Regions from separate parts of the Mesobacillus subterraneus genome, predicted to be linked through region 3. Evidence: a T-box and tRNA genes for the amino acid it is inferred to sense, from the RefSeq annotation. Region 3 holds a T-box; the other regions hold tRNA genes.
What was found. The T-box of region 3 lies ahead of proS (proline--tRNA ligase). A T-box ahead of a tRNA ligase gene usually reads a tRNA of that ligase, here a tRNA-Pro.
Positions count from the first base shown of each region.

Region 1 (10,365 bases), 1.6 Mb from region 3:
CGCCCTTTAGTGCTGCAGCAAACGCATTAAGCACTCCGCCTGGGGAGTACGGCCGCAAGGCTGAAACTCAAAGGAATTGACGAGTACCGCACAAGCGGTGGAGCATGTGGTTTAATTCGAAGCAACGCGAAGAACCTTACCAGGTCTTGACATCCTCTTGATTTCCCTAGAGATAGGGCGTCCTTCGGGGGACAGAGTGACAGGTGGTGCATGGTTGTCGTCAGCTCGTGTCGTGAGATGTTGGGTTAAGTCCCGCAACGAGCGCAACCCTTGATCTTAGTTGCCAGCATTCAGTTGGGCACTCTAAGGTGACTGCCGGTGACAAACCGGAGGAAGGTGGGGATGACGTCAAATCATCATGCCCCTTATGACCTGGGCTACACACGTGCTACAATGGATGGAACAAAGGGTCGCGAAGCCGCGAGGTCGAGCCAATCCCATAAATCCATTCTCAGTTCGGATTGCAGGCTGCAACTCGCCTGCATGAAGCCGGAATCGCTAGTAATCGCGGATCAGCATGCCGCGGTGAATACGTTCCCGGGCCTTGTACACACCGCCCGTCACACCACGAGAGTTTGTAACACCCGAAGTCGGTGGGGTAACCTTTATGGAGCCAGCCGCCTAAGGTGGGACAGATGATTGGGGTGAAGTCGTAACAAGGTAGCCGTATCGGAAGGTGCGGCTGGATCACCTCCTTTCTAAGGATATTGCCGTAAAGGCAATCGGAATGCGAACCTTCTGGTTCGTACTGTGGATGTAATCCACATAGTTGACTAGCTTGTTTGTTTAGTTTTGAGGGAGCAATTGCCTCAAGACTTTTTTGTTCCTTGAAAACTAGATAATCGTAAGTAAGAAGAACCAAGAAAAAACCGAGTGATCGCCATTTTAGTTTTTCTCTCTATTTAATAGAGAAATGACCTTTTAGGTTAAGTTAGAAAGGGCGCACGGTGGATGCCTTGGCACTAGGAGCCGATGAAGGACGGGACTAACACCGATATGCTTCGGGGAGCTGTAAGTAAGCTTTGATCCGGAGATTTCCGAATGGGGAAACCCACTGTTCGTAATGGAACAGTATCTTTACCTGAATACATAGGGTATTGAAGGCAGACCCGGGGAACTGAAACATCTAAGTACCCGGAGGAAGAGAAAGCAAACGCGATTCCCTGAGTAGCGGCGAGCGAAACGGGACATAGCCCAAACCAAGAGGCTTGCCTCTTGGGGTTGTAGGACACTCAACATGGAGTTACAAAGGAACGGGGTAGATGAAGTGGTCTGGAAAGTACCGTCAGAGAAGGTAAAAACCCTGTAGTTGAAACTTCGTTCCCTCCTGAGTGGATCCTGAGTACGGCGGGACACGAGAAATCCCGTCGGAAGCTGGGAGGACCATCTCCCAAGGCTAAATACTCCCTAGTGACCGATAGTGAACCAGTACCGTGAGGGAAAGGTGAAAAGCACCCCGGAAGGGGAGTGAAATAGATCCTGAAACCGTGTGCCTACAAGTAGTCAGAGCCCGTTCATGGGTGATGGCGTGCCTTTGTAGAATGAACCGGCGAGTTACGATTACATGCAAGGTTAAGTTGAGAAGACGGAGCCGCAGCGAAAGCGAGTCTGAATAGGGCGAATTTAGTATGTGGTCGTAGACCCGAAACCAGGTGATCTACCCATGTCCAGGGTGAAGGTTGGGTAACACCAACTGGAGGCTTCGAACCCACGCACGTTGAAAAGTGCGGGGATGAGGTGTGGGTAGCGGAGAAATTCCAATCGAACTTGGAGATAGCTGGTTCTCTCCGAAATAGCTTTAGGGCTAGCCTCACGTTGTAAGAGTCTTGGAGGTAGAGCACTGTTTGGACTAGTAGCCTCATCGGGTTACCGAATTCAGACAAACTCCGAATGCCAAAGACTTATCCGTGGGAGTCAGACTGCGAGTGATAAGATCCGTAGTCAAAAGGGAAACAGCCCAGACCACCAGCTAAGGTCCCAAAGTATACGTTAAGTGGAAAAGGATGTGGAGTTGCTTAGACAACCAGGATGTTGGCTTAGAAGCAGCCACCATTTAAAGAGTGCGTAATAGCTCACTGGTCGAGTGACTCTGCGCCGAAAATGTACCGGGGCTAAACGTATCACCGAAGCTGTGGATTGACATCTTAGATGTCAGTGGTAGGAGAGCGTTCTAAGGGCGTTGAAGTCAGACCGTAAGGACTGGTGGAGCGCTTAGAAGTGAGAATGCCGGTATGAGTAGCGAAAGATGGGTGAGAATCCCATCCACCGAATGCCCAAGGTTTCCTGAGGAAGGCTCGTCCTCTCAGGGTTAGTCGGGACCTAAGCCGAGGCCGAAAGGCGTAGGCGATGGACAACAGGTTGATATTCCTGTACCACCTCTTTATCGTTTGAGCAATGGGGGGGACGCAGTAGGATAGGGTAAGCGCGCTGTTGGATATGCGCGTCTAAGCAGTAAGGCTGCAAGTGAGGCAAATCCCGCTTGCGTGAAGGCTGAGCTGTGACAGCGAGGGAAATATAGTACCGAAGTTCCTGATTTCACACTGCCAAGAAAAGCCTCTAGCGAGATAAAAGGTGCCCGTACCGCAAACCGACACAGGTAGGCGAGGAGAGAATCCTAAGGTGAGCGAGAGAACTCTCGTTAAGGAACTCGGCAAAATGACCCCGTAACTTCGGGAGAAGGGGTGCTCATTTGGGTGAATAGCCTAGATGAGCCGCAGTGAATAGGCCCAGGCGACTGTTTAGCAAAAACACAGGTCTCTGCGAAGCCGCAAGGCGAAGTATAGGGGCTGACGCCTGCCCGGTGCTGGAAGGTTAAGAGGAGGGGTTAGCTCACGCGAAGCTCTGAATCGAAGCCCCAGTAAACGGCGGCCGTAACTATAACGGTCCTAAGGTAGCGAAATTCCTTGTCGGGTAAGTTCCGACCCGCACGAAAGGCGTAACGATCTGGGCACTGTCTCAACGAGAGACTCGGTGAAATTATAGTACCTGTGAAGATGCAGGTTACCCGCGACAGGACGGAAAGACCCCGTGGAGCTTTACTGTAGCCTGATATTGAATTTTGGTACAGCTTGTACAGGATAGGTAGGAGCCTGAGAAACCGGAGCGCCAGCTTCGGTGGAGGCGCTGGTGGGATACTACCCTGGCTGTATTGAAATTCTAACCCACGCCCTGATGATCGGGGCGGGAGACAGTGTCAGGTGGGCAGTTTGACTGGGGCGGTCGCCTCTAAAGAGTAACGGAGGCGCCCAAAGGTTCCCTCAGAATGGTTGGAAATCATTCGCAGAGTGTAAAGGCACAAGGGAGCTTGACTGCGAGACCTACAAGTCGAGCAGGGACGAAAGTCGGGCTTAGTGATCCGGTGGTTCCGCATGGAAGGGCCATCGCTCAACGGATAAAAGCTACCCCGGGGATAACAGGCTTATCTCCCCCAAGAGTCCACATCGACGGGGAGGTTTGGCACCTCGATGTCGGCTCATCGCATCCTGGGGCTGTAGTCGGTCCCAAGGGTTGGGCTGTTCGCCCATTAAAGCGGTACGCGAGCTGGGTTCAGAACGTCGTGAGACAGTTCGGTCCCTATCCGTCGTGGGCGCAGGAAATTTGAGAGGAGCTGTCCTTAGTACGAGAGGACCGGGATGGACGCACCGCTGGTGTACCAGTTGTCTTGCCAAAGGCATCGCTGGGTAGCTATGTGCGGACGGGATAAGTGCTGAAAGCATCTAAGCATGAAGCCCCCCTCAAGATGAGATTTCCCATAGCGCAAGCTAGTAAGAACCCTGAAAGATGATCAGGTTGATAGGTCAGAGGTGGAAGCGCGGTGACGTGTGGAGCTGACTGATACTAATCGTTCGAGGACTTAACCAAATTAGATTACTCGTTTTTCTTGAATTCTTCTTACACATTATCTAGTTTTGAGGGAATAAAGTTTTTTGTTAAGCAAAATAACTTTTTAAAATTTTCTCTTGCAAAATGAATAAAAGACAGTATAATAGAGATTGTCTTTAAAAAATGTCTGGTGACGATAGCGAGAAGGTCACACCCGTTCCCATACCGAACACGGAAGTTAAGCTTCTCAGCGCCGATGGTAGTTGGGGGTTTCCCCCTGTGAGAGTAGGACGTCGCCGGGCAGTTTCAAATGGAGGATTAGCTCAGCTGGGAGAGCATCTGCCTTACAAGCAGAGGGTCGGCGGTTCGATCCCGTCATCCTCCACCATATATTTTCTACTCATTATGCCGGTGTAGCTCAATTGGTAGAGCAACTGACTTGTAATCAGTAGGTTGGGGGTTCAAGTCCTCTTGCCGGCACCTTTTGTACGAGCCATTAGCTCAGTCGGTAGAGCATCTGACTTTTAATCAGAGGGTCGAAGGTTCGAGTCCTTCATGGCTCACCAATGTTTTTTACGAAAGTAAAATAACATTATACCAAATATGCGGGTGTGGCGGAATTGGCAGACGCACCAGACTTAGGATCTGGCGCCGCAAGGCGTGGGGGTTCGACTCCCTTCACCCGCACCATTTTTAAAAACATAAGGTTTGCGGAAGTAGTTCAGTGGTAGAATACAACCTTGCCAAGGTTGGGGTCGCGGGTTCGAATCCCGTCTTCCGCTCCATAGTTCCTAAGCCGGGGTGGCGGAACTGGCAGACGCACAGGACTTAAAATCCTGCGGTAGGTGACTACCGTACCGGTTCGATTCCGGTCCTCGGCACCACCAAGTTAGCTAATAAACATTTATATTGCGCCCGTAGCTCAATTGGATAGAGCGTCTGACTACGGATCAGAAGGTTATGGGTTCGACTCCTTTCGGGCGCGCCATTATATTTTCTCTTTATCGGGGAGTAGCTCAGCTTGGTAGAGCACTTGGTTTGGGACCAAGGGGTCGCAGGTTCGAATCCTGTCTTCCCGACCATGCTACTTATATTATATGGGGCTTTAGCTCAGCTGGGAGAGCGCCTGCCTTGCACGCAGGAGGTCAGCGGTTCGATCCCGCTAGGCTCCACCATATAAATTTTAAATAATAATTTGGCGGTGTAGCTCAGCTGGCTAGAGCGTACGGTTCATACCCGTAAGGTCGGGGGTTCGATCCCCTCCGCCGCTACCAAATTCAATCTGGTTGAACCTATTCAATCTAGGATATCCTGGACCTTTAGCTCAGCTGGTTAGAGCAGACGGCTCATAACCGTCCGGTCGTAGGTTCGAGTCCTACAAGGTCCACCATTGCTTATTTCATACGGAGGTATACCCAAGTCTGGCTGAAGGGATCGGTCTTGAAAACCGACAGGCGGGTAACACCGCGCGGGGGTTCGAATCCCTCTACCTCCTCCATAATTTTAATATCATTAATATCGTCGCGGGGTGGAGCAACGAGCGTTACTTCACTGAATATGCTGCGAGTTGTACCGATCGAGCTGCTTCTTGATTAAGCTTCCTGAGATCGGGACAGTCCATGCTCACTTAGAGCATAAACATTATTATATGATTAATATCGTCGCGGGGTGGAGCAGTCCGGTAGCTCGTCGGGCTCATAACCCGAAGGTCGCAGGTTCAAATCCTGCCCCCGCAATCTGGTCCCGTGGTGTAGCGGTTAACATGCCTGCCTGTCACGCAGGAGATCGCCGGTTCGATCCCGGTCGGGACCGCCATTTTTACTCTAATAAACGAGTAAATGACATAGGTCTAATAAAGTTTAGACAACAATATTTTAGTGGCTCAGCAGCTCAGTCGGTAGAGCAAGTTGCTCACATCTTCGAATACGCTTCTGCGGCAACTTGCGAGAAAGACCGAAGGTCATTCGAGCAAAGGACCTAAACCAGTAAAAGTTTAGGAAGCAATATTTATAGTGGCTCAGTAGCTCAGTCGGTAGAGCAGATTGCTCACATCCTGAATAAGCTTCTGCGGCAATCTGTGAGAAAGACCGAAGGTCATTCGAACAAAGGACTTAAACTGGTAAAAGTTTAGGGTGCAATATTATAGTGGCTCAGTAGCTCAGTCGGTAGAGCAAAGGACTGAAAATCCTTGTGTCGGCGGTTCGATTCCGTCCTGAGCCACCTTATTTAATTTCAAGTAATATTCAATAATTGACATGGCGGTTGTGGCGAAGTGGTTAACGCACCTGATTGTGGTTCAGGCATTCGTGGGTTCGATTCCCATCAGTCGCCCCATTTTTTGCGGGTGTAGTTTAGTGGTAAAACCTCAGCCTTCCAAGCTGATGATGAGAGTTCGATTCTCTTCACCCGCTCCATAAGGGCCTATAGCTCAGCTGGTTAGAGCGCACGCCTGATAAGCGTGAGGTCGGTGGTTCGAGTCCACTTAGGCCCATTTTTTATATTATTCCGCAGTAGCTCAGTGGTAGAGCACTCGGCTGTTAACCGAGCGGTCGTAGGTTCGAATCCTACCTGCGGAGCCATTTTTATGGGGAAGTACTCAAGAGGCTGAAGAGGCGCCCCTGCTAAGGGTGTAGGTCGGGTAACCGGCGCGAGGGTTCAAATCCCTCCTTCTCCGCCACTAGGCTCCTTGGTCAAGCGGTTAAGACACCGCCCTTTCACGGCGGTAACACGGGTTCGAATCCCGTAGGGGTCATAAGGAAAGCTGTTAGCATTTATGCTAACAGTTTTTTTTATTTTTTAGGAAATTATAAAATTATTTAAGTGTGGATAACTACATGTAGTTTTCCTAATCCAGCTCCAGCGCCTAGCCCCTCGAGACGCTTCGGTCCTGCCAATGAAGTCAAAGAACGACTTCACTGTCAGGCCCTCCAGCGCTTGTCGGGGCTGAACGAGGCGCTTGCGCTTTTTGTTCTGCTCTTAAAAAATTCCACACAGCAACCAGGTATTTGCTTCGAACTTGCTCTGAGGTGCTGTTTAAGAATTACAGTAAGCAGCATCAAGTACTAAGCAAAGCGGATATTCATAATGACATTAAGATATATATGTACTCGGTTAAGTAACAAAGGAGAAAAACCGGTCACATAAAGAAGAGATATGTACCCGGTTAATGGGATAAAGAAGAAAACCGGTCATATATAGAAGTGATAGATAACCTAATGACCAAGGAAGCGAGTGTACGGCACTTACTACTCGTAAATAACGAGACAGTCACATGATCTGGCTAGCTGTACAACTATCACTCCGATATCACTCCGAAATTAAATTGCTTAATCACTTCCGTAGCATGTCAAATTTAGTAGCCCTCATATCCAAACACTCTCTCATCACTTCTTCTACAAAATGAAAACGTTATCAATACAAAAATGTTTTTTATTCTCGTTTCTCTATCAAACATAATAAAATCAACTCACCCTTCCCAAAAATAATTATTCTATATTCAACTTTCGTTCTACAAATACCGCGCAATTGGAAGATTTAGTACATTGAAGCGCTACCATTTAGTTGGATTTGTCGAATATCATTATTTAATGAGTATTATTGTCGAAATATTTAAAAAATGTTCACAAGGGATTTTATATGGTAACTAGAATACTACTTAAAAAGGGAGTTTTCATAAGTTTTACGGAAGGCAGGTGGAAGGATCTTGGTGATTAATCCTACAGAGTATGAATTACATTTGTTCCATGAAGGCAATCTGTTCCAGAGTTACAATTTATTTGGAGCACATGTCATTAAAAAAGGAATTGAAACATATACTCGATTTTGTGTGTGGGCTCCTAAAGCGGCTCAGGTCAGGCTTGCAGGTGATTTTAATAATTGGGATGGAAATGGCTACGAGTTTCATAAAGTCAATCAGGAGGGGGGTCTGGCAGCTCGCTCTTGAGGGGGACTTGACCGGGGCCATTTATAAATATGAGATCGTAACTGCGTCTGGTGAACGAAGGCTCAAATCTGATCCTTATGCATTTTTCTCTGAATTAAGGCCAGACACAGCTTCGATTGTCTACTCAATAGACGGCTACAAATGGAACGACCAGAAGTGGCTTCAGAAGCGTGAGAAGAGGAGCACATTCGATGAGCCGATGTTCATTTATGAACTGCATGTGGGTTCATGGAAAAAGCATGAGGATGGTTCGTTCTTTACATATCGCGAGCTCGTTGATGAGTTAATCCCATATATTGTTGAGCACGGATACACACATATCGAATTATTGCCTCTAACTGAGCATCCGCTCGACATCTCTTGGGGCTACCAATCCACAGGCTATTTTTCGGTTACAAGCAGGTATGGTTCGCCTCATGATTTCATGTATTTCGTTGATAGGTGCCACCAAAACGGAATCGGGGTCTTCCTTGATTGGATTCCGGGGCATTTTTGCAAGGATGCTCATGGGCTGTACCAGTTTGATGGCAGCTATGTGTTTGAATATCAGCGGGAGAATGATCGTGAGAACCATGTTTGGGGAACTGCCAACTTCGACTTGGGAAAAACAGAGGTACAGAGCTTCCTGATTTCGAGTGCACTTTTCTGGCTGGAGAAATACCATATTGACGGCTTCAGGGTTGATGCTGTGGGCCAATATCATCTACTGGCCGAATTCCATCCATGCGGCGAACCAATATGGAGTAGAGTTTTTAAAAAAGCTGAACAAAGCGGTCAAGGAATATGAGCCGGGAGCGCTGATGATCGCAGAGGATTCGACTGACTGGCCGAAGGTGACGGCTCCTGTGGAGTATGGCGGTCTTGGTTTTACATACAAGTGGAACATGGGATGGATGAATGACACATTGAAGTATATGGAGGAAGAATCCCATAACAGGAAGCATATACATGAGAAAGTTACCTTTTCGTTGCTTTATGCATTTTCAGAGAATTTTGTTCTGCCCTTTTCACATGATGAAGTCGTCCACGGGAAGAAGTCTCTTCTTGATAAGATGCCGGGCGATTACTGGCAAAAGTTCGCACAGCTGAGGGGATTGCTAGGGTTCATGACAGCACACCCAGGAAAGAAGCTGACGTTCATGGGGACTGAATTTGGGCAGTTCTCGGAATGGAAGGATAAGGAACAGTTGGACTGGAATCTTTTCAATTATGAAATGCACGAAAAGATGAACCATTATAATAAGGAACTTATCAAATTGTATAAGCGTTCAAAGCCGCTGTATGAGGTCGATCAAAGCTATGAAGGCTTTGAGTGGATCGATGCTGATAACCGTGACCAGTCCATTTTTTCATTTATCAGAAAAGGGAAGAATCCTGAAGAACTTCTGGTCATCGTTTGCAATTTTACAGAAAAAGTATATAGCGATTATCGAATCGGCGTGCCAAAGCAGGGTGAATATCGGGAAATTTTGAACAGTGATGCCCTGGTTTTTGGAGGTTCGGGTGTCATCAATAAAAAAGTAATGAAAGCTGAAGAAATAGCCTTCCATGGAAGACCATATTCTATAGAGATGAATATTTCTCCATTCGGAATCTCAGTTTTACGTCCTGTTATAAAAAGAAAGGGGAGAAACAATCATGCAAAAGAAGAAATGCGTAGCAATGCTGTTGGCAGGAGGAAAAGGAAGCCGGCTGCACTCATTGACGAAGAATCTCGCTAAGCCTGCTGTCCCGTTTGGAGGCAAATATCGAATCATCGATTTCCCGTTAAGCAATTGCACGAACTCAGGAATCCATACAGTAGGCGTATTAACGCAGTACCAGCCGCTTTTGCTCAATTCTTATATTGGCATCGGCAGCGCATGGGACCTCGACAGGAAGGATGGCGGTGTGACGGTACTGCCGCCTTATTCTGAAAGCTCCGAAGTGAAATGGTATTCCGGTACCGCTAGCGCCATTTTTCAGAACCTGAACTACCTAGATCAGTATAACCCTGAGTACGTGTTGATTCTTTCTGGTGACCATATTTATAAAATGAATTATGAATCTATGCTCAATTACCATATCGAAAAAAGTGCTGATGTGACCATTTCGGTCATAGAGGTGCCTTGGGAAGAGACGAATCGGTTCGGAATCATGAATACCGATTCTGAGCTGAGAATCACTGAATTCGAAGAAAAACCGGACATAGCGAAAAATAATCTCGCTTCGATGGGGATTTATATTTTTAAATGGAACGTTTTAAGGGAATATCTGATAAGGGATGACCAGAATCCTGATTCCAGCCATGATTTTGGCAAGGATATCATTCCTCTGTTAATACAAGAAAATATGAACTTATTTGCCTATCCTTTTAAAGGCTACTGGAAAGATGTTGGGACAGTGCAAAGTCTTTGGGAAGCGAATATGGATTTATTGGATAAAGAATGTGAGTTGAACCTGTTTGATCACTCTTGGCGAATCTACTCTGTCAATCCAAATCAGCCTCCGCAATATATTTGCCCAGAAGGGGAAGTATCAGAGTCACTGGTCAATGAAGGCTGCAAAATTGAAGGAGAGGTTTCCAGAACGGTAGTATTCCAGGGAGTGACGGTGAAAAA
Region 1 is NZ_CP129019.1:583,679-594,043, forward strand. It holds rRNA gene LC048_RS02840 (16S ribosomal RNA) at 1-698, shown strand, start outside; rRNA gene LC048_RS02845 (23S ribosomal RNA) at 925-3,861, shown strand; rRNA gene rrf (5S ribosomal RNA) at 4,009-4,124, shown strand; tRNA gene LC048_RS02855 (tRNA-Val) at 4,135-4,210, shown strand; tRNA gene LC048_RS02860 (tRNA-Thr) at 4,230-4,302, shown strand; tRNA gene LC048_RS02865 (tRNA-Lys) at 4,313-4,388, shown strand; tRNA gene LC048_RS02870 (tRNA-Leu) at 4,428-4,512, shown strand; tRNA gene LC048_RS02875 (tRNA-Gly) at 4,533-4,607, shown strand; tRNA gene LC048_RS02880 (tRNA-Leu) at 4,618-4,706, shown strand; tRNA gene LC048_RS02885 (tRNA-Arg) at 4,734-4,810, shown strand; tRNA gene LC048_RS02890 (tRNA-Pro) at 4,828-4,904, shown strand; tRNA gene LC048_RS02895 (tRNA-Ala) at 4,922-4,997, shown strand; tRNA gene LC048_RS02900 (tRNA-Met) at 5,020-5,096, shown strand; tRNA gene LC048_RS02905 (tRNA-Ile) at 5,136-5,212, shown strand; tRNA gene LC048_RS02910 (tRNA-Ser) at 5,228-5,320, shown strand; tRNA gene LC048_RS02915 (tRNA-Met) at 5,485-5,558, shown strand; tRNA gene LC048_RS02920 (tRNA-Asp) at 5,562-5,637, shown strand; tRNA gene LC048_RS02925 (tRNA-Phe) at 5,970-6,042, shown strand; tRNA gene LC048_RS02930 (tRNA-His) at 6,081-6,156, shown strand; tRNA gene LC048_RS02935 (tRNA-Gly) at 6,163-6,236, shown strand; tRNA gene LC048_RS02940 (tRNA-Ile) at 6,240-6,313, shown strand; tRNA gene LC048_RS02945 (tRNA-Asn) at 6,327-6,401, shown strand; tRNA gene LC048_RS02950 (tRNA-Ser) at 6,409-6,499, shown strand; tRNA gene LC048_RS02955 (tRNA-Glu) at 6,503-6,574, shown strand; partial or broken gene glgB (1,4-alpha-glucan branching protein GlgB) at 7,523-9,486, shown strand; gene LC048_RS02965 (glucose-1-phosphate adenylyltransferase) at 9,404-10,365, shown strand, end outside.
Region 1: it encodes a tRNA-Pro, which carries the amino acid that the T-box ahead of proS (proline--tRNA ligase) is inferred to sense. The anticodon was not compared.

Region 2 (10,365 bases), 2.0 Mb from region 3:
CTTCGGTGCATTCGTTGATATTGGTGTAAAACAAGATGGACTGGTCCATATATCAAAACTAAGCAATCGATTCGTAAAACACCCGCTGGATATTGTATCCGTTGGGGATGTAGTCACGGTATGGGTGGACAGTGTCGATCAGAAAAAAAGGTCGCGTCGCCTTGACGATGCTTAAGCCTGACCAGGCATAATACAGAAGACTGCAGGGATTCCTGCAGTCTTCTAATCGTTTAAATTTTGTTTATTTCTATAAAAGTACCAACATTGGTTTAAAAGTTTGATTTGATACCGATTTTTCTCATAGAAGGCTCGTTTCATTTGATTCTGAAACCAGACAGGCATGGCAATACCTCCTTAAGATAATGCGTTAAAAGGTAACATTAATATATGCTATAATGGGTTGTCATGTTCTATAAAAGGCAGGCGTTTTAAAGATGACTGATCAAGAATTGCATAGTCTTGTAGTGACGATTTCCAATGAATACTTCCATAAGCCATTCAGGCATAAGGCATTCTTCAATCCAAGACTTCGGACAACTGGCGGCCGCTATATGCTGAGCAGCCACAACATTGAAATTAATAAAAAGTATTTTGAGCAGCTTGGCGAGGCGGAGTTGGTTGGGATCATCAAGCATGAACTTTGCCATTACCATCTTCATATAGAAGGAAAAGGCTACAAGCATCGCGATAAAGATTTTCGAGATCTATTAAAGAAGGTAGATGCCCCGAGGTTTTGTTCTGTTCTTCCGGAGGAGAAAAAAGAGAAGGGCGAAACAGAAGTTCGTTTTTTATCAGTGCAGCAGCTGTAAGTTATCCTATCGTCGCAAAAAATCTATCAATACCTTGAAATACGTGTGTGGAAAATGCCGGGGGAAGCTGATAAAGGTGAAGGAAATGACTGTAGAATAAGGCTTTGAGGGCTTCTGAAAAAGAAATAAAAAACTTATCAAAAACACCCTTGACTTTTGCTGGGCAGCTCCCTATAATAGTAAGAGTCGACAAGACAACGACATCGAAAATTAAAGTTATTCCGCAGTAGCTCAGTGGTAGAGCACTCGGCTGTTAACCGAGCGGTCGTAGGTTCGAATCCTACCTGCGGAGCCATTAATTTTTAAGGTATGGGGAAGTACTCAAGAGGCTGAAGAGGCGCCCCTGCTAAGGGTGTAGGTCGGGTAACCGGCGCGAGGGTTCAAATCCCTCCTTCTCCGCCAGAACCTTTTAAATGGCCCCTTGGTCAAGCGGTTAAGACACCGCCCTTTCACGGCGGTAACACGGGTTCGAATCCCGTAGGGGTCACCAAGATTATTTCGCGACAGCGAAAGTAATATTATAATTCCATATCTGGTCCCGTGGTGTAGCGGTTAACATGCCTGCCTGTCACGCAGGAGATCGCCGGTTCGATCCCGGTCGGGACCGCCATTTTATTGGGCTATAGCCAAGCGGTAAGGCATCGCACTTTGACTGCGACATGCGTTGGTTCGAATCCAGCTAGCCCAGCCATTTTTGAGCCATTAGCTCAGTCAGTTGCTCGCTTCATTGAACAACATCAGCGGCAACTTGCGAGGAAGACCGAAGGTCTTTTGAGCACAGGATTTCAAACAAAACTTGTTTAGGGTTTTGTTTAATACGAGCCATTAGCTCAGTCGGTAGAGCATCTGACTTTTAATCAGAGGGTCGAAGGTTCGAGTCCTTCATGGCTCACCAAAGTTTTTTCGCACCAGCGAAAATAACTTTCCTTAATTTTCGCTTCGGCGAATGAATATCAATATGCGGGTGTGGCGGAATTGGCAGACGCACCAGACTTAGGATCTGGCGCCGCAAGGCGTGGGGGTTCGACTCCCTTCACCCGCACCATTAATTACCTGTTTAATAATGAATCTCGATTAGTTATTATATAATCCTGTCATGTTTTGCGGTCGTGGCGGAATGGCAGACGCGCTAGGTTGAGGGCCTAGTGGGGGCAACCCCGTGGAGGTTCAAGTCCTCTCGGCCGCACCAAAAAAAGTGTTGACACCTTTTATCGGGTGTGGTAAGATATAAAAGTTGCTATTAAAAACAATGCGCCCGTAGCTCAATTGGATAGAGCGTCTGACTACGGATCAGAAGGTTATGGGTTCGACTCCTTTCGGGCGCGCCATTATTTTTTCCTTAATAACGGGGAGTAGCTCAGCTTGGTAGAGCACTTGGTTTGGGACCAAGGGGTCGCAGGTTCGAATCCTGTCTTCCCGACCATTCAGTATTTCAACTTTATATGCGGGTGTAGTTTAGTGGTAAAACCTCAGCCTTCCAAGCTGATGATGAGAGTTCGATTCTCTTCACCCGCTCCAATTTCATTGTTCTTTGAAAACTAAACAAACAAGCGTCAACAAACAATATTTATAGTGACTTCTATTATATAGTTGATCACTAGCCAACGTTTTAAATTATGAGCTAAACTCATACTCTTTCTTGGAGAGTTTGATCCTGGCTCAGGACGAACGCTGGCGGCGTGCCTAATACATGCAAGTCGAGCGGATCTTCATTAGCTTGCTTTTGAAGATCAGCGGCGGACGGGTGAGTAACACGTGGGCAACCTGCCTGTAAGACTGGGATAACTTCGGGAAACCGGAGCTAATACCGGATAATCCTTTCCCTCTCATGAGGGGAAGCTGAAAGACGGTTTCGGCTGTCACTTACAGATGGTACGCGGCGCATTAGCTAGTTGGTGAGGTAACGGCTCACCAAGGCAACGATGCGTAGCCGACCTGAGAGGGTGATCACCACACTGGGACTGAGACACGGTACCAGACTCCTACGGGAGGCAGCAGTAGGGAATCTTCCGCAATGGACGAAAGTCTGACGGAGCAACGCCGCGTGAACGATGAAGGCTTTCGGGTCGTAAAGTTCTGTTGTCAGGGAAGAACAAGTATCGGAGTAACTGCCGGTACCTTGACGGTACCTGACCAGAAAGCCACGGCTAACTACGTGCCAGCAGCCGCGGTAATACGTAGGTGGCAAGCGTTGTCCGGAATTATTGGGCGTAAAGCGCGCGCAGGCGGTTCCTTAAGTCTGATGTGAAAGCCCCCGGCTCAACCGGGGAGGGTCATTGGAAACTGGGGAACTTGAGTGCAGAAGAGGAGAGCGGAATTCCACGTGTAGCGGTGAAATGCGTAGAGATGTGGAGGAACACCAGTGGCGAAGGCGGCTCTCTGGTCTGTAACTGACGCTGAGGCGCGAAAGCGTGGGGAGCGAACAGGATTAGATACCCTGGTAGTCCACGCCGTAAACGATGAGTGCTAAGTGTTAGAGGGTTTCCGCCCTTTAGTGCTGCAGCAAACGCATTAAGCACTCCGCCTGGGGAGTACGGCCGCAAGGCTGAAACTCAAAGGAATTGACGGGTACACAAGCGGTGGAGCATGTGGTTTAATTCGAAGCAACGCGAAGAACCTTACCAGGTCTTGACATCCTCTTGATTTCCCTAGAGATAGGGCGTTCCCCTTCGGGGGACAGAGTGACAGGTGGTGCATGGTTGTCGTCAGCTCGTGTCGTGAGATGTTGGGTTAAGTCCCGCAACGAGCGCAACCCTTGATCTTAGTTGCCAGCATTCAGTTGGGCACTCTAAGGTGACTGCCGGTGACAAACCGGAGGAAGGTGGGGATGACGTCAAATCATCATGCCCCTTATGACCTGGGCTACACACGTGCTACAATGGATGGAACAAAGGGTCGCGAAGCCGCGAGGTCGAGCCAATCCCATAAATCCATTCTCAGTTCGGATTGCAGGCTGCAACTCGCCTGCATGAAGCCGGAATCGCTAGTAATCGCGGATCAGCATGCCGCGGTGAATACGTTCCCGGGCCTTGTACACACCGCCCGTCACACCACGAGAGTTTGTAACACCCGAAGTCGGTGGGGTAACCTTTATGGAGCCAGCCGCCTAAGGTGGGACAGATGATTGGGGTGAAGTCGTAACAAGGTAGCCGTATCGGAAGGTGCGGCTGGATCACCTCCTTTCTAAGGATATTGCCGTAAAGGCAATCGGAATGCGAACCTTCTGGTTCGTACTGTGGATGTAATCCACATAGTTGACTTTTGTTTGTTTAGTTTTGAGGGAGCAATTGCCTCAAGACTTTTTTGTTCCTTGAAAACTAGATAATCGTAAGTAAGAAGAACCAAGAAAAAACCGAGTGATCGCCATTTTAGTTTTTCTCTCTATTTAATAGAGAAATGACCTTTTAGGTTAAGTTAGAAAGGGCGCACGGTGGATGCCTTGGCACTAGGAGCCGATGAAGGACGGGACTAACACCGATATGCTTCGGGGAGCTGTAAGTAAGCTTTGATCCGGAGATTTCCGAATGGGGAAACCCACTGTTCGTAATGGAACAGTATCTTTACCTGAATACATAGGGTATTGAAGGCAGACCCGGGGAACTGAAACATCTAAGTACCCGGAGGAAGAGAAAGCAAACGCGATTCCCTGAGTAGCGGCGAGCGAAACGGGACATAGCCCAAACCAAGAGGCTTGCCTCTTGGGGTTGTAGGACACTCAACATGGAGTTACAAAGGAACGGGGTAGATGAAGTGGTCTGGAAAGGCCGTCATAGAAGGTAAAAACCCTGTAGTTGAAACTTCGTTCCCTCCTGAGTGGATCCTGAGTACGGCGGGACACGAGAAATCCCGTCGGAAGCTGGGAGGACCATCTCCCAAGGCTAAATACTCCCTAGTGACCGATAGTGAACCAGTACCGTGAGGGAAAGGTGAAAAGCACCCCGGAAGGGGAGTGAAATAGATCCTGAAACCGTGTGCCTACAAGTAGTCAGAGCCCGTTCATGGGTGATGGCGTGCCTTTGTAGAATGAACCGGCGAGTTACGATCCCATGCAAGGTTAAGTTGAGAAGACGGAGCCGCAGCGAAAGCGAGTCTGAATAGGGCGAATTAGTATGTGGTCGTAGACCCGAAACCAGGTGATCTACCCATGTCCAGGGTGAAGGTTGGGTAACACCAACTGGAGGCTTGAACCCACGCACGTTGAAAAGTGCGGGGATGAGGTGTGGGTAGCGGAGAAATTCCAATCGAACTTGGAGATAGCTGGTTCTCTCCGAAATAGCTTTAGGGCTAGCCTCACGTTGTAAGAGTCTTGGAGGTAGAGCACTGTTTGGACTAGGGGCCCTCATCGGGTTACCGAATTCAGACAAACTCCGAATGCCAAAGACTTATCCGTGGGAGTCAGACTGCGAGTGATAAGATCCGTAGTCAAAAGGGAAACAGCCCAGACCACCAGCTAAGGTCCCAAAGTATACGTTAAGTGGAAAAGGATGTGGAGTTGCTTAGACAACCAGGATGTTGGCTTAGAAGCAGCCACCATTTAAAGAGTGCGTAATAGCTCACTGGTCGAGTGACTCTGCGCCGAAAATGTACCGGGGCTAAACGTATCACCGAAGCTGTGGATTGACATCTTAGATGTCAGTGGTAGGAGAGCGTTCTAAGGGCGTTGAAGTCAGACCGTAAGGACTGGTGGAGCGCTTAGAAGTGAGAATGCCGGTATGAGTAGCGAAAGATGGGTGAGAATCCCATCCACCGAATGCCCAAGGTTTCCTGAGGAAGGCTCGTCCTCTCAGGGTTAGTCGGGACCTAAGCCGAGTACCGAAAGGCGTAGGCGATGGACAACAGGTTGATATTCCTGTACCACCTCTTTATCGTTTGAGCAATGGGGGGACGCAGTAGGATAGGGTAAGCGCGCTGTTGGATATGCGCGTCTAAGCAGTAAGGCTGCAAGTGAGGCAAATCCCGCTTGCGTGAAGGCTGAGCTGTGACAGCGAGGGAAATATAGTACCGAAGTTCCTGATTTCACACTGCCAAGAAAAGCCTCTAGCGAGATAAAAGGTGCCCGTACCGCAAACCGACACAGGTAGGCGAGGAGAGAATCCTAAGGTGAGCGAGAGAACTCTCGTTAAGGAACTCGGCAAAATGACCCCGTAACTTCGGGAGAAGGGGTGCTCATTTGGGTGAATAGCCTAGATGAGCCGCAGTGAATAAGTACCAGGCGACTGTTTAGCAAAAACACAGGTCTCTGCGAAGCCGCAAGGCGAAGTATAGGGGCTGACGCCTGCCCGGTGCTGGAAGGTTAAGAGGAGGGGTTAGCTCACGCGAAGCTCTGAATCGAAGCCCCAGTAAACGGCGGTAACTATAACGGTCCTAAGGTAGCGAAATTCCTTGTCGGGTAAGTTCCGACCCGCACGAAAGGCGTAACGATCTGGGCACTGTCTCAACGAGAGACTCGGTGAAATTATAGTACCTGTGAAGATGCAGGTTACCCGCGACAGGACGGAAAGACCCCGTGGAGCTTTACTGTAGCCTGATATTGAATTTTGGTACAGCTTGTACAGGATAGGTAGGAGCCTGAGAAACCGGAGCGCCAGCTTCGGTGGAGGCGCTGGTGGGATACTACCCTGGCTGTATTGAAATTCTAACCCACGCCCCTGATCGGGGCGGGAGACAGTGTCAGGTGGGCAGTTTGACTGGGGCGGTCGCCTCCTAAAGAGTAACGGAGGCGCCCAAAGGTTCCCTCAGAATGGTTGGAAATCATTCGCAGAGTGTAAAGGCACAAGGGAGCTTGACTGCGAGACCTACAAGTCGAGCAGGGACGAAAGTCGGGCTTAGTGATCCGGTGGTTCCGCATGGAAGGGCCATCGCTCAACGGATAAAAGCTACCCCGGGGATAACAGGCTTATCTCCCCCCAAGAGTCCACATCGACGGGGAGGTTTGGCACCTCGATGTCGGCTCATCGCATCCTGGGGCTGTAGTCGGTCCCAAGGGTTGGGCTGTTCGCCCATTAAAGCGGTACGCGAGCTGGGTTCAGAACGTCGTGAGACAGTTCGGTCCCTATCCGTCGTGGGCGCAGGAAATTTGAGAGGAGCTGTCCTTAGTACGAGAGGACCGGGATGGACGCACCGCTGGTGTACCAGTTGTCTTGCCAAAGGCATCGCTGGGTAGCTATGTGCGGACGGGATAAGTGCTGAAAGCATCTAAGCATGAAGCCCCCTCAAGATGAGATTTCCCATAGCGCAAGCTAGTAAGAACCCTGAAAGATGATCAGGTTGATAGGTCAGAGGTGGAAGCGCGGTGACGTGTGGAGCTGACTGATACTAATCGTTCGAGGACTTAACCAAATTAGATGACTCGTTTTTCTTGAATTCTTCTTACACATTATCTAGTTTTGAGGGAATAAAACCTCAAACCAAATAGTCTGGTGGCGATAGCGAGAAGGTCACACCCGTTCCCATACCGAACACGGAAGTTAAGCTTCTCAGCGCCGATGGTAGTTGGGGGTTTCCCCCTGTGAGAGTAGGACGCCGCCGGGCTGTTTGAACAATTTAATGGATTAGCTTTTAATATTATCGACGCGGGGTGGAGCAGTTCGGTAGCTCGTCGGGCTCATAACCCGAAGGTCGCAGGTTCAAATCCTGCCCCCGCAATAATCCATCTTTTCATACATTTTGGTCCCGTGGTGTAGCGGTTAACATGCCTGCCTGTCACGCAGGAGATCGCCGGTTCGATCCCGGTCGGGACCGCCATTTTTATAGTTTGGTAGTTTATCAGGACGAAACAAGGTTTCGTTTTTTTTATTGCCTGAAAAGGAAAAATTGCTGGTTTTTTTGCTCGTCCTTGATAAATCGTGTAAACTACATATAGAATCTTCATCCTTAGGAGACTTCCTAAGGTTTTTTATCTTTTAGGGGAAGTAAACTTTTGAACTTAGATAAGTGTCTGTGTCTGAATAAGGGACTTGCGCTTTTCATTATAAAATTGATTATTAGTTAGGTGATATAAATGGCGAGTTATCAATTCATTTCAAAGCAACCAGAAGAAACAAAAGATTTTGCCAAGAGGCTTGCTGGTCTTCTTCAAGCCGGGGATGTGATTGCCCTTGAAGGGGATTTAGGTGCAGGGAAGACGACTTTTACAAAAGGCCTTGCAGAAGGATTGGGAATCACCAGGAATGTGAACAGTCCTACTTTTACAATTATCAAGGAGTACCAGGGACGTCTTCCTTTGTACCATATGGATGTATACCGTGTGGAAGATGCCTTTGAAGATCTTGGTTTTGAAGAATACTTTGAAGGTAATGGGGTGACGGTCGTAGAATGGGCTCATTTAATTGGAGCTCAGTTGCCTGAAGAGCGATTGCTCCTTCAATTATTTCTTGATGAAGATGGCGCTAGAAGAATCGTTGCTGAGCCAAGGGGCAATCGATATGAAGAATTATGTAAGGAGATTTTTTAAATGAAGGTATTATCGATTGATACGTCCAATTATGTTTTAGGTATTGGTTTGCTTGATGGTGAGAACGTTTTGGGCGAGTATATCTCCAATATAAAAAAAGAATCACTCCGTACGAGTCATGCCTGCAATTCAGACATTGATGGCAGAGTGTAATATAAAGCCTGGGGATCTATCGAAGATTGTTGTCGCTGAAGGACCTGGATCATACACTGGTGTCCGGATTGGAGTGACGATCGCGAAAACAATGGCCTGGACATTGAAGATTCCGTTATCAGGCGTCTCGAGCCTTGAGGCTGCAGCAGCAACGTCTGGCCGTTATTTTGACGGGTATGTTTCTCCGTTCTTTGATGCGAGGAGAGGACAAATTTATACAGGTTTATATAAGTTTGTGAATCAAAACTTACATATTGTGAAAGAAGACCAGCTTGTCATGTCAGCTGATTGGGTAAAAGCCTTAAATGAAAAGAACAGCAGAATTTTGTTCACGAGCAATGATTTGATACTCCATGAAGAGGTCATCAAGGAGGAGCTTGGCGACAAGGCAATTTTTGCAGCTATCACAGAACAGAATCCTAGACCTGCAGAGCTTGCATTATTGGGACGGGATAAAGAGGCTGTTGACCTGCATACATTCGTTCCTAATTATATCCGCCTGGCAGAAGCAGAGGCTAATTGGCTGAAAGCACAAAAGACTAAAAGTTGAGTGGGAAGAGAAGATGAATAAAACGATAACGATCCGCAATATGACGGTTGATGATCTGGATCAAGTGATGGAAGTAGAGGTTAATTCCTTTACCATTCCATGGAGCAGGGAAGCATTTTTCAATGAATTGACGAAGAATCAGTTTGCACAGTATCTAATAGTAGAAGTGGACCAGAAGGTAGTCGGCTACTGTGGAGTGTGGATCATCATTGATGAGGCACATATTACAAATATTGCCGTGCTTCCGGAATACAGAGGATTGAAGCTGGGTGGGGCGCTTATGGGCAAGGTAATGGAACTGGCTCGTGAGTTCGGCGTATTAAGAGTGACGCTTGAAGTCAGGGTTAGCAATGGAAGGGCCCAAAAACTTTATCGCAAGTTTGGATTTGAAGAAGGGGCTATTAGAAAACAGTATTATACAGACAATATGGAAGACGCTTTAGTAATGTGGGTGAATTTATAATGACAAAAGATCAATTAATAATGGGAATAGAGACGAGCTGTGATGAGACGGCTATAGCGATTGTGAAAAATGGACGGGAAATCCTTGCGAATGTCGTCGCCTCTCAGATTGAGAGTCATAAGCGATTCGGCGGCGTAGTTCCAGAGATTGCATCAAGGCATCATGTTGAACAGATTACGCTTGTATTAGAAGAAGCATTAGCACAGGCAAATGTGGATATTAAAGACCTGGATGCCATTGCGGTAACGAAAGGACCAGGCCTGGTGGGTGCATTATTAATCGGGGTAAACGCAGCCAAAGCGCTGGCGTTTGCGAATGGCATTCCACTGATTGGTGTACATCATATTGCCGGCCATATTTATGCGAACCGGCTTGTAACGGAGATGAACTTCCCGCTGCTGTCACTTGTAGTTTCTGGCGGGCACACGGAGCTCGTATATATGAAGGAGCACGGTCATTTCGAGGTTATTGGCGAGACAAGGGATGACGCAGCAGGTGAAGCCTATGATAAGGTTGCAAGGACATTGCATCTTCCATATCCGGGTGGGCCGCATATCGACAGACTTGCTCATGAAGGAAAGGCGACAATTGACCTCCCCCGTGCATGGCTAGAGGAAGGCTCTTATGATTTTAGCTTTAGCGGGCTGAAATCGGCTGTGATCAATGTTGTGCATAACGCAAGGCAAAAGGGTGAAGAAATTGCTCCTGAAGAACTAGCAGCCAGTTTCCAGGCAAGCGTTATAGATGTACTTGTCACTAAAACTCAAAAAGCTGTGAAGGAATATGGAGTAAAACAGGTTCTGCTTGCTGGAGGAGTTGCGGCGAATAGAGGTTTGAGGGAGAAATTATCCACAGATTTTGCTGATTCAGATGTGGAAATTGTTATTCCACCATTGTCTTTATGCACAGATAATGCTGCGATGATTGCAGCTGCAGG
Region 2 is NZ_CP129019.1:4,164,279-4,174,643, reverse strand. It holds partial or broken gene LC048_RS21755 (Tex family protein) at 1-191, shown strand, start outside; gene cmpA (cortex morphogenetic protein CmpA) at 223-342, opposite strand; partial or broken gene LC048_RS21745 (SprT family protein) at 435-909, shown strand; tRNA gene LC048_RS21740 (tRNA-Asn) at 1,030-1,104, shown strand; tRNA gene LC048_RS21735 (tRNA-Ser) at 1,121-1,211, shown strand; tRNA gene LC048_RS21730 (tRNA-Glu) at 1,225-1,299, shown strand; tRNA gene LC048_RS21725 (tRNA-Asp) at 1,344-1,419, shown strand; tRNA gene LC048_RS21720 (tRNA-Gln) at 1,426-1,500, shown strand; tRNA gene LC048_RS21715 (tRNA-Lys) at 1,629-1,704, shown strand; tRNA gene LC048_RS21710 (tRNA-Leu) at 1,770-1,854, shown strand; tRNA gene LC048_RS21705 (tRNA-Leu) at 1,913-1,998, shown strand; tRNA gene LC048_RS21700 (tRNA-Arg) at 2,061-2,137, shown strand; tRNA gene LC048_RS21695 (tRNA-Pro) at 2,156-2,232, shown strand; tRNA gene LC048_RS21690 (tRNA-Gly) at 2,254-2,327, shown strand; rRNA gene LC048_RS21685 (16S ribosomal RNA) at 2,446-3,992, shown strand; rRNA gene LC048_RS21680 (23S ribosomal RNA) at 4,217-7,148, shown strand; rRNA gene rrf (5S ribosomal RNA) at 7,225-7,340, shown strand; tRNA gene LC048_RS21670 (tRNA-Met) at 7,381-7,454, shown strand; tRNA gene LC048_RS21665 (tRNA-Asp) at 7,478-7,553, shown strand; gene tsaE (tRNA (adenosine(37)-N6)-threonylcarbamoyltransferase complex ATPase subunit type 1 TsaE) at 7,810-8,262, shown strand; partial or broken gene tsaB (tRNA (adenosine(37)-N6)-threonylcarbamoyltransferase complex dimerization subunit type 1 TsaB) at 8,263-8,965, shown strand; gene rimI (ribosomal protein S18-alanine N-acetyltransferase) at 8,979-9,428, shown strand; gene tsaD (tRNA (adenosine(37)-N6)-threonylcarbamoyltransferase complex transferase subunit TsaD) at 9,428-10,365, shown strand, end outside.
Region 2: it encodes a tRNA-Pro, which carries the amino acid that the T-box ahead of proS (proline--tRNA ligase) is inferred to sense. The anticodon was not compared.

Region 3 (10,365 bases):
TGTCTTTAAGTGGAGCGAAGGAAGGAAAGAAGAAGCTGGAGTTATCCCCTCACAGCATGATTCAAAAGTGGAAGTATTGTAACTTATAGTATATAGCTAACTTTAAAAGCACTGGGAGCTAGGCAGCTACCCTTTGCTTTTTTTTTTCATGAAATTGCAGCAAAAGGGACCTATCTCTTACTATGAATCAATCAGAGTTATGTTGTCCCCGCTTTGCTATATTTTAGAAGAATTAGGTATGTCCTTAAGCATAACCTTTTTCATAATTTAGACAAAAATGTTGGGAAGAAAAGGGTTTATATGCATAAAAATGTAAAAACATATAAAATTAAATGGTACTATTAAAATATTGACACAGGTACTAACTACCTAAGAATATAAAATGATGAGGTGCCAGCGTGAATTTCTTATCCAGTAAGAGGAAGTTTTCGATATTTAATGAAGGAATTACTGACATTGAAACAAATGAAAGATTCAAAGAAAAGCTTAAATTCCTTGGTATGACCAAGCAAAACCGAGAGACGGTAACACAATTGCAGGAGCTCTACGCAGAATATCACGAAGAAATTCTTGGGAGTTTTATTGTGCGATTTAAAGAAATCCCGCATATCCTTGAAAAAATGGGAACAGTTGATGAAGAAAATATACAGCAAGCTTTCCATGTGTATTTAATCAGTCTATTTGAAGATGATCTCGATCTTTATTATGTATTTAAACGGAGAACGATTGCCGAAATGCATGAGAAATTAGGTGTGACACCCGATTGGCTGATTCCTGTCTTCCACATTTTAAGTCAGCAGATTACAATAAAAATCGCAGAAAAATGGGCGAATAAGCCGGAGCTAATGATCAAAATGATTACTGCTTTCCAGGCTTTAATCACTATAGATCAACAACTCATCATCGAGACATATATGGAGCACACTGCAAGCGACTTTATTCACGGATTGGCTGAGATTATTGAATATAATGCCAACATTGAGGAAGTTAAAGAACTACTGGATTACCAGGCTCAGCAAGTGCAGGAAGCACAGGCAATCAATGCTGCCATGGAAGAGCTGACAGATTCTACAGAAGAAATTGCCTCAACAATTGGTGAAATTAATAGTCTTACTATAGAAAAACTTGATGATTTGGATAAGGGCATCAAGCACCTTGATGCTGTTACATACACTTTCAAGGAAATCGATCAGCAGCAGATCCATGTTGTATCGTCGGTCGATGAATTAAACAAAAAAAGTATCGAGCATGAAAGGAGTCATCTCCTTCATTCACGAGATAGCAGAACAAACCAATCTGCTTGCATTGAATGCATCCATCGAGGCCGCCCGCGCAGGTGAAAATGGCAAAGGTTTCGCTGTCGTTGCAGAAGAAGTACGGAAGCTGGCAGATCATACTAAGAGTTCTTTGACATCAATCAACAGTGATATCAATGATCTTGGGGGTATTTCCCAATACAATCACAACACATTTCCAATCAATTTCCGACAACCTGCATAAAGGAGTCGATTTCTCCACCTCTGTTGCAGAAGAATTGCAGAACCTCAATAATAATCTGCAGACCGTTGGCAAAAATATATCAGAGATTTCATCTGTAACTGAAGAACAGGCTGCAACGACGGATGATGTCGTGAACCGCAACCTGTCAATGGTAGAAGCTATCGAAAAAGGTGAAGCAGTTGCCAGGAAGACCGGCCAGGCAGTATATAACCTTAGCAAAATGATCGATAAATATCGGACCGAAGCGATATCACATAATATGAAATACAGTCAGGAAGACCTTATTCAACTATCCATTACCGACCATCTACTGTGGCGCTGGAGAGTGTATAATATCATTCTTGGTTTCGAACACCTGACCGAAGCTGATGTTGCCTCCCATACAACGTGTCGGCTTGGCAAATGGTATTATGGAGCAGCAGAAAAGGTAATTGGCGACGACCCGGCATTTAAAAAACTCGAACAGCCCCATATTCGTATACATGAATTAGCAAGAAGAGCGGTTAAGGAAGTAAATAACGGAGATCGGGAAAAAGCAGAACATACACTTCAAGAAATGGGAGAAGCCTCGAGGGAAGTAGTATCCTTGATGAATGAATTGCGTAACAAGCTCATCGAAAAGAAGAAACCATATATACAATCATTGATTATGTAATAAGAAGAAAAGGAGCATTCCCAAGGCGGGATGCTCTTTTGGTCGTTATTGCAAAAAACAAGTATGTTTCAGGAACTGACTCCTTTCATCATAGTAGGGACTGTTTTCGATTACAAAAACATTATACGCAGGCAAAAGAGTAATCCAATTCGGACAAAAGTCAATGTATTCTATGCCTTTAAAGGTGTTTCATCAATTGGAATTCACAACGCTATTAATAAGGTGACAGAAGTTATTGGCATCACGTTAATTCTTATCCTAATTAGTTTGTTAAATATGGGAAGCGGTTTGTTGGATATTTATGATAAAATTAAAGCTGGGTTTATTTGACATAAGGTCAGGTTAGTGAGTTAATGGTTTTTTAAAAAAAAAGGAGGTATTATCCTTATTTGAGTGACCAACAAGACCTACAATAAGCGGAGATTTTCCGTTTATACTGCGGCATTTGTCTCGGATGTTGGTAAATAAGGGGAGAATTTCCGGTTAAGCGGAGCATAGTTGGCCATTTTCTTGTTTTTCAAGTCCATAGGCGGAATTTCTCCGTCTATTTGAGCTATTTTTAGAGTTTTTTTTAAATTAGGGGGGAATTTCTCCGCTTATTTTTCAATTTGTCACTGATTCCCTCATTCAGGTACGGGAAGGTCCACTCTTTTAGTGCTGCGGCGGTAGCACTTTTTGTTTATTAAAATATAGAAGCAGTTATGTGCAATAAGAAAATTGGATTTAAATGATAAAACGGGGAGTGAAATTTTATGTACAAGAAAATAGCGTTATTCTTATTCATAATTGGAATAGTGTCAATTGTAGTAGGAATGCCTTATTTATTAGGTTATTCAACTAATAAATTATTGAATATACCTCTCTATGGGGGATTGATTTTGGGAGTTTCATTTAGTCCAACTCCAAATCTTAAAAATTTCTTTAATAACAAAAATAAATGAACTAAAGGGTACTAATCTTTAACAAAGTGCTCCTATAAAACAGGATCGGAGTATATTGGCTCGAGTTTTTTTGAGCTAATTTTACTGCTAAAGCTTCGGCTGATTTAACTGGGAATTACCGTGCGAAAAGCGCCGTGAATCCTTTTTTTGTTCTTTAAAACCGAACCGGTTGCGTTCATTAACTAATGTTATTTTCACTCGGTTAATTGCAGTAGAATAGGTTCCAACGACCAGTTGGGGAATTACTGCTCTCAGTTGTTTTCGTAACAAAAGGTGCATTTTTTTGCTTCAATTTGAATTCCTGTTAGAAACTTGATATATTTATTTATATATATGTAATCAATGATGTGATCAAGTAAATAAGGATTGTGAATGCAGAGAATATAGCCTTGGCTGAAAGCTATATCACCCCTCCTTATTGAACCCTGCCACGGAGATGTTAGCGAAAAAACTAACCGGGTCGTTCCGATACAAACTTTTAGAGGGCATTCTAAATGAATGTTGAACTAAGGTGGTACCACGTCTATTAGCATAAAGACGTCCTTATATAGGACTCTTTATGCTTTTTTATTTATATACTTGAATTTTCAGGAGGAAAAGAACATGGCACAACAAAGCAATGATTTTACAAAATGGTATATTGATACGATTCAAAAAGCGGAATTATTTGATTACACTCCGGTTCGCGGATGTATTGCTTTTAAGCCGGATGGTTATGAAATCTGGGAACATATCCAGGCTGAAATGGACAAGCGGTTCAAGGAAACAGGCCACCGCAATGCTTATTTCCCAATGTTGATTCCGGAAAGCTTCTTCCAGAAGGAAAAGGATCATATTGAAGGCTTCTCGCCGGAACTTCCGTGGGTTACTGAAGCTGCAGGAGAACAATTAGAAGAACGTCTTGCGTTGAGGCCAACTTCGGAAACGATGATTGGGCATTTGTATTCAAATTGGATTAAAAGTTATCGGGACCTTCCTGTTTTGATTAATCAATGGGCTAATGTATTCCGCTGGGAAAAGAAAACTCTCCCATTCATCCGCACCTCTGAGTTTTTATGGCAAGAAGGTCACACAGCACATGTTGACGAGGAAGATGCACGCAAGGAAACGATGCAAATGTTGAATATTTATAAAGAAGTGGTCGAAGGGTTGCTTGCGATTCCCGTTTATGATGGGCAAAAAACGCCTTCTGAAAGATTTGCAGGTGCCGTTGACACCTATTCGATCGAAGCAATGATGAGGGATGGAAAAGCCGTGCAAGCAGGAACATCCCACTACTTGGGTACGAAATTTGCGGAAGCATTCGATATTAAATACTTGAATAAAGAAAACAAACACACATTTGTACATACAACATCATGGGGTACGTCCACTCGTTTGATTGGCTCTGTTATCATGGTCCATGGTGACGAGCAGGGTCTAGTCCTGCCGCCGAGAATCGCACCGACACAAGTCGTCCTAATCCCGGTTGGCCCTTGGAAAAAGAACCCGGCAATCATTGAGAAACTGGATGAGATCTTCGCCGCTTTAAAAGCAGAAGGTATTCGCGTTCGTCTTGATGATTCCGATCAATCACCAGGATATAAATTCAATGAGTGGGAGTTAAAAGGTGTTCCTGTCCGTATTGAATTAGGACCACGTGATTTAGATCAAAATCAGGGCTTGATGAAGGCTCGGGATATGGATGAGAAGATTTCTGTGCCATTGGAATCCATGGTCGAAAAAGTTAAAAATGAACTAGAAACGATGCAGATTCGTCTGTTCGAAAAAGCAAAAGCATTCCGTGAAGAGAATTCTCATACTCATATTGATACCCTGGAACAGCTCGAACAGCATATTGCTGAGTCCAAGGTAAGTGAAAATATCCCAGGATGGGTATTGGCAGGCTGGTGCGGAGACGATGCTTGTGAAGAAAGCGTAAAAGAAAAAACAAAATTCACAACTCGAAACATCCCATTTAACCCACCAACAGAAAAACAGACATGCATTCAATGTGGGAGCGAATCGAAACATACCGTCTGGTTTGCACGTGCTTATTAAAGGAGCATAGCGAAGCACTGGGGCGTACCTGTGACGTATCTTGTGCTTCATACTTCTTGAAAAGACTCAAAAAAGCAAAGGGAATGATCCCTTTGCTTTCTTTAATTAAACTGTTTTTCTTCTGTATTAAATTCCTTTTTATCTTTTGTCATTATGACAATCTTATATGGGTCTTGCTTTACTTTTGGCCATATTTCGTCTGATTTGATGAATTCCACGGCCATTGTGTGAAGGTCAGTGGCGTGAGCGACGGCTTCTTTGTCGGTGCTTTTCAATTTCATGGTGATGAAAATGGTCATAAAGCCGTCTTTACTTTTATAGCCCACACCAGAAACTTTGTATTTTTTATAGGTCATGAATTCATGGCCAATTCCTGAAACTGCGTCACTCCAGCGTGCGTAATGCTCGCGTTTGGCCAAATCGAACTTCCTGAGTTTGACCTCTACATGCTCTCTGCCGTTGGCAGCGAGGGCATCCTCTACAGCCTTTTTGATTTGATCCACTTTTTCCTGCTTTTCGATACTTGGGATTTCAAGTTCCACTTTACCTTCCATATAACCGACAGAGTTCTGGTAATCAAATGGTTCAAGGGCAGCCTGGACGATTTGGAACACTTCAGCAGTTTCCTTTTCGATTTCAGCTTGTTCCTGTTTCCATTCTTCAGAAGGTTCGCGATGTGGTCTTACTTTTACGTAATAATCCTCAATTCTCGTTCCTTTGAATTCCTTGCTCTTAACCATGTCATGTCCGATTTTTATAACATCATTTTCTATCTGCTGATACTGTTTTTCTGGGGCATCCAATGTAATGATGATGCCTTCATTTTTGCCGCCGACAAACTCGTTCACTTGCTTCACAGGATATCCTTCTTTTTTCAGAGCCTGAGTCAGTCTTTCTGACAAGTCTTGTTCGGGGCTATTAAAGATTGAGCTTAACGGAGGAATCTTTGATACTACTTTCGCCATCGTAGGGGAAACGAACCCTGAACCAACAAATAGCATGAAGCTGGCAGCGATGGCGGCAGTCGTTACACCTGCTTTTTTCCAGAATGTCCACTGCTTTTTTAAAGATTTATTGAACCCTTCAAGCTCATAGCCAACTCGATCACTCCGATCATCAACAAATTCACCAGCTGCGAATCGGCCCGGCAACTCTTTTGTAAACTTTTGCAGCGAATCAGGGATCTGCATTTTATCCTTATCATATCCCATAAGTGTTCCCCTCCATCTGAAAGTGGCTATGCTTTTTCATCAGTTCTCCTAGCTTTTTCCTGCCTCGTGACAACCTTGTTTTTACAGTATTGCTGTTTTCATTGAGAATGACGCTGATCTCTTTCACGGATAAATCTTCAAAGTAAAACAGCAGTAAAGGAATACGCTGTTCATCCTTTAAACGGGTGATCAGCTGTAGCAGTTCCTGTCTTGTTTCACTTTCAACAGCCATTTCCTGAGCTGATCCGGATTGCATCTTGGAGATCGCTTCTGGATTTTCCTCAATATCAGAATACTGATTTCGCTTTTGCTTTCGGTAAACATCGATCGAACGGGTATAGACAAGCCGGTAAAACCACGCTTTGAAGTGGCGGATCTCCAGATCTCGCATAATGCTGAGATAGCAGTCCTCAAGGGCAATCTGGACAGCATCCTCTGCCAGATCCCGTGAACCAAGTATAAGATAAGCCGTTCGATAGGCAGAAGAAAGCAGACTTTCAACCAGCTGGCTGAACGCTTCTCCATTACCTGCCGGAATTTGATTGATTAGTTTCTTTTCCTCACTCACTGGGCAACCTCCATAATTTATTTTCACTAGTATGTCGTTCGTAATGGGTACGTTGGTTTCATTTTTGATAAAAAAGGTGGATCAATTTAACTTCTATGCCGACCAACGGACATACACTGTTCTAGAAACAGATTTTACAGAGAAGTAGTTTGTGCTGTCTGTCTTTTACTATTATATAATGGAACAACTCCTGAAATTGGATATTTATGCTAAAATCAATAGAGGGAATTTATCAAAGCGATTGAATGAGGGGAATGAAATACATGTTAGAAAGAATACTAGAGTTGGAGTTTGCCAATCTTGGTACCTTTACTGCTCGTCACGACAGGGATTGGGGTTATCTATTTTTAAATGAGAATCAGCCTGTATATTATGATGCGAATCATGCCCATGTGCGCAAACCAGTCAATCATCCAGAAAAAGTGGTGGATGAAGTCAGTGCCTTTTATCAGGCAAAGAATATTATTCCAAGGTTTTACATATACAATCCCGCTGAACAGCCTGCTTTACTGCGCGAATTAAAAACAAGAGGGTTTGGATATGAGGAATTTGCAACTCCTGTACAATTATGGGATCAGAAAGTGATTAACCTGGAAAGGAATGAATCAATTTCGATTGAAGAAGTTACGGAAGCAAACTATCAAGAAACGTTAGAAATCGAATGCAGCATCAAAGAAATTGGCGGGCGTGAAGTCCGGGAAAAAGCTTTAAAGGAAGAGTTCGATCATCCCGCATATCAACACTTTTTGTTGAGGTACAATGGTGTCGCCTGTTCCACTGCCTGTATTTTTGCGCATGGCAGACAAGCACGTATGGAAAGTGTAGCGACTTTAGAAGAATATCGGGGAAAAGGATTAATAGGATATATCATTCAACATATTCAGCAAGAAGTCCAAAAACAAGGATTTGAAAACTTATGGGTATTTCCTATTAATGAAAGGGTTGAAAAGGTATATAATCGCTATGGTTTTGAAACTGTCGTAACACTTACGACAGGACATGCCTTTTTAGGCGGAAAAAGTATTACCGAAATTCAAAATGGTTAATTTCCAAGCAAAAAGAAATGACCTACTCTCATATTAGTAGGTCATTTCTCTTTATATCACTAACTTACATCCTAGTTCACAGTCTTTTCGATAAAAAAAGTAACAACCACAAATAGAATAAACGCGACGAGCAGAAGGGAGCCACCGACGATGAACAAGACCATGACCAATGTATCATCAAAGTTGAAAGGATTGATGTTGTACAACCACATTCCAATTGTGAGTCCCAGTGAGCCGATCATTCCTGTAATAGAATGAATGGCTACTAGTTTTTTAGATTTGATTTGATAGTTTTTGTAAAAGATTCCCCAGGCGAACACAGATAGCCATCCAACCAACAGGATGTGGGCGTGGATCGGGCGCATGGCATAGTCGCCGGCACCCGCCATATGTGAGCCCATGAATGTCCCGATCAGTCCAAATATTGCTGCAAATCGTATAAGCCGAATACTCCATATTTGTTCCATTTTTATTCCTCCGTCTGTTTTTCTTTAGGGAGCTTTATCGTAAAAGTGGTACCTTTTTGAATCTCGCTCTCCACTCTAATTTTTCCGTTGTGTAATTCAATAATATGTTTAACAATCGATAGGCCCAATCCTGTTCCATCTTTCTTACGCGCCGAGTCGACGCGGTAAAAGCGTTCAAAGATTTTCGAAGCTTGTTCCTTGTCCATGCCGATTCCGGTATCCTTGAAGGTGATCGTGGCAGTATCGTCGTTTTCGATAATCTGGATAAAAATACTGCCGCCGTTCTGGTTATATTTAATCGCATTCGTAAGCAGGTTGTCCCATACCGTCATCAATAGTTCTGGATCAGCGAGAATGGGGGCAGGGGGGAGATGATAGGAAATCTCAATCTCCTTTTCCTCAAGCCGCCACTGATGCCCTCTGACCGTATCCTTGATTTGTGTGTCAATTCTTGTGACGCCAAGCTTCATTGGATACGATTTCTGGTCGAGCGAGGTAAGCAGCAGCAGCTGTTTCGTCAAATTGGATAGCCGCTTTGATTCCTGGTCAATTATATCGACATACTCAAGGTGCTCATCATCGAGCGCCTGTGTTTTTAAAAGCTCTGCATATCCCTGGATATTCATCAATGGTGATTGAAAGTCATGGGATACATTATTGATGAAGGATTTTCGAGCTTCATCATTGTGCTGCAATTGAACCTGCATTCGACTGAAGCTTTCGGCAAGCTGGCCGATTTCATCTCTTCGATTGATATTCAAAGGGTAGTTAAAGTTTTCCCTGCTGATTTCCCTTGTGGCTTCTGTCAGCTTGGTAATTGGCTGGATCAGGTGTTTGGCAAACCAGATGACACCACTGATACTGACGATTGAAACCGCGACGAAAAACCACGCGAAAATGACATGGACGTCTGAAAATAACAATTTATTATTTGGTCTCAGGTACAAGCCATAGTCCTCGTCTCCAATCGTAAATGGAACGCCAACGGTATTATCCAAATGATTAGAAAAATGGCTCATCATCATCCATGGAGAGTTTGAATTGTCCATTCCATGGTAGATTCTCTTCTCTTCGACGACCTTTATTGCTTCATCTGGCAGGTTCTTTTTTGAAAAAGGCTCGCCATAGAAGAACTCCTCGCCTGATTCACTTAGCACATAAAGCTGATAGCCCAGTTTGCTGATTGAGTCCAGATAGCCAGTGAAACTTATATGAGTTGTCGAGTGCATCTGCTCAAGACTTGAGGCGACCTCTTCGGCAACCTTTACGTTCTGTGAGTCAATCCTTTCTCTGGTCGAGGTCATGTAGACCCAATTGGTCAAAATGAAGGCAATCACGATGCTGATTCCCAGGATGAGAAGAGTTGCGATGATGAATTTCCGGTACAAAGTTTTCATTTTAGTTCCTCAAGTCTGTAACCAATTCCCCGGATCGTCTGGATTTCCACTGAAGCTTGGTGCTTTTTCAAGCGATCCCGGATTCGGTTGATATGGGTGTTCAGCGTTTGCTCACTGCCCTCATAATCCGCTCCCCAGGCCTGTTCAATCAAAGACGCGCGGGGGAGTGGTTTTATTCATCCGTGAGGCGAGGATGCTCAGCAGCTCGAACTCCTTCAGTGGAAAAAGAATCGTTTCCTGATTGATTTCCACTTCAAAGCTGTTGCGGTCAATTTTCATATTCCCGGCCAGGATCAGTGAATCGATGACCCGCTTCATCCTGCGGAGGACAACGGCCACTCTGAATAAAAGCTCCTTCACTTCAAACGGTTTAACAATATAATCTTCGCTGCCTGAAAGGAATCCTTTTTCTTTATCGATTAACTGGCCTTTTGCCGTAAGAAGGATGACGGGAATCTCCCAGTCATCGGTAAGGATTTTTGTCAGCTCAAAGCCATTCATGCCGGGCATCATCACATCGACAATCGCAAGGTCCACATT
Region 3 is NZ_CP129019.1:2,182,943-2,193,307, reverse strand. It holds partial or broken gene LC048_RS11290 (DMT family transporter) at 1-82, shown strand, start outside; gene LC048_RS11285 (protoglobin domain-containing protein) at 399-1,340, shown strand; gene LC048_RS25065 (methyl-accepting chemotaxis protein) at 1,249-1,500, shown strand; gene LC048_RS11280 (CZB domain-containing protein) at 1,433-2,155, shown strand; gene LC048_RS11275 (hypothetical protein) at 2,908-3,096, shown strand; T-box leader at 3,430-3,644, shown strand; gene proS (proline--tRNA ligase) at 3,700-5,136, shown strand; gene LC048_RS11265 (DUF4179 domain-containing protein) at 5,238-6,347, opposite strand; gene LC048_RS11260 (RNA polymerase sigma factor) at 6,337-6,915, opposite strand; gene LC048_RS11255 (GNAT family N-acetyltransferase) at 7,179-7,961, shown strand; gene LC048_RS11250 (hypothetical protein) at 8,033-8,428, opposite strand; gene LC048_RS11245 (sensor histidine kinase) at 8,431-9,825, opposite strand; partial or broken gene LC048_RS11240 (response regulator transcription factor) at 9,822-10,365, opposite strand, start outside.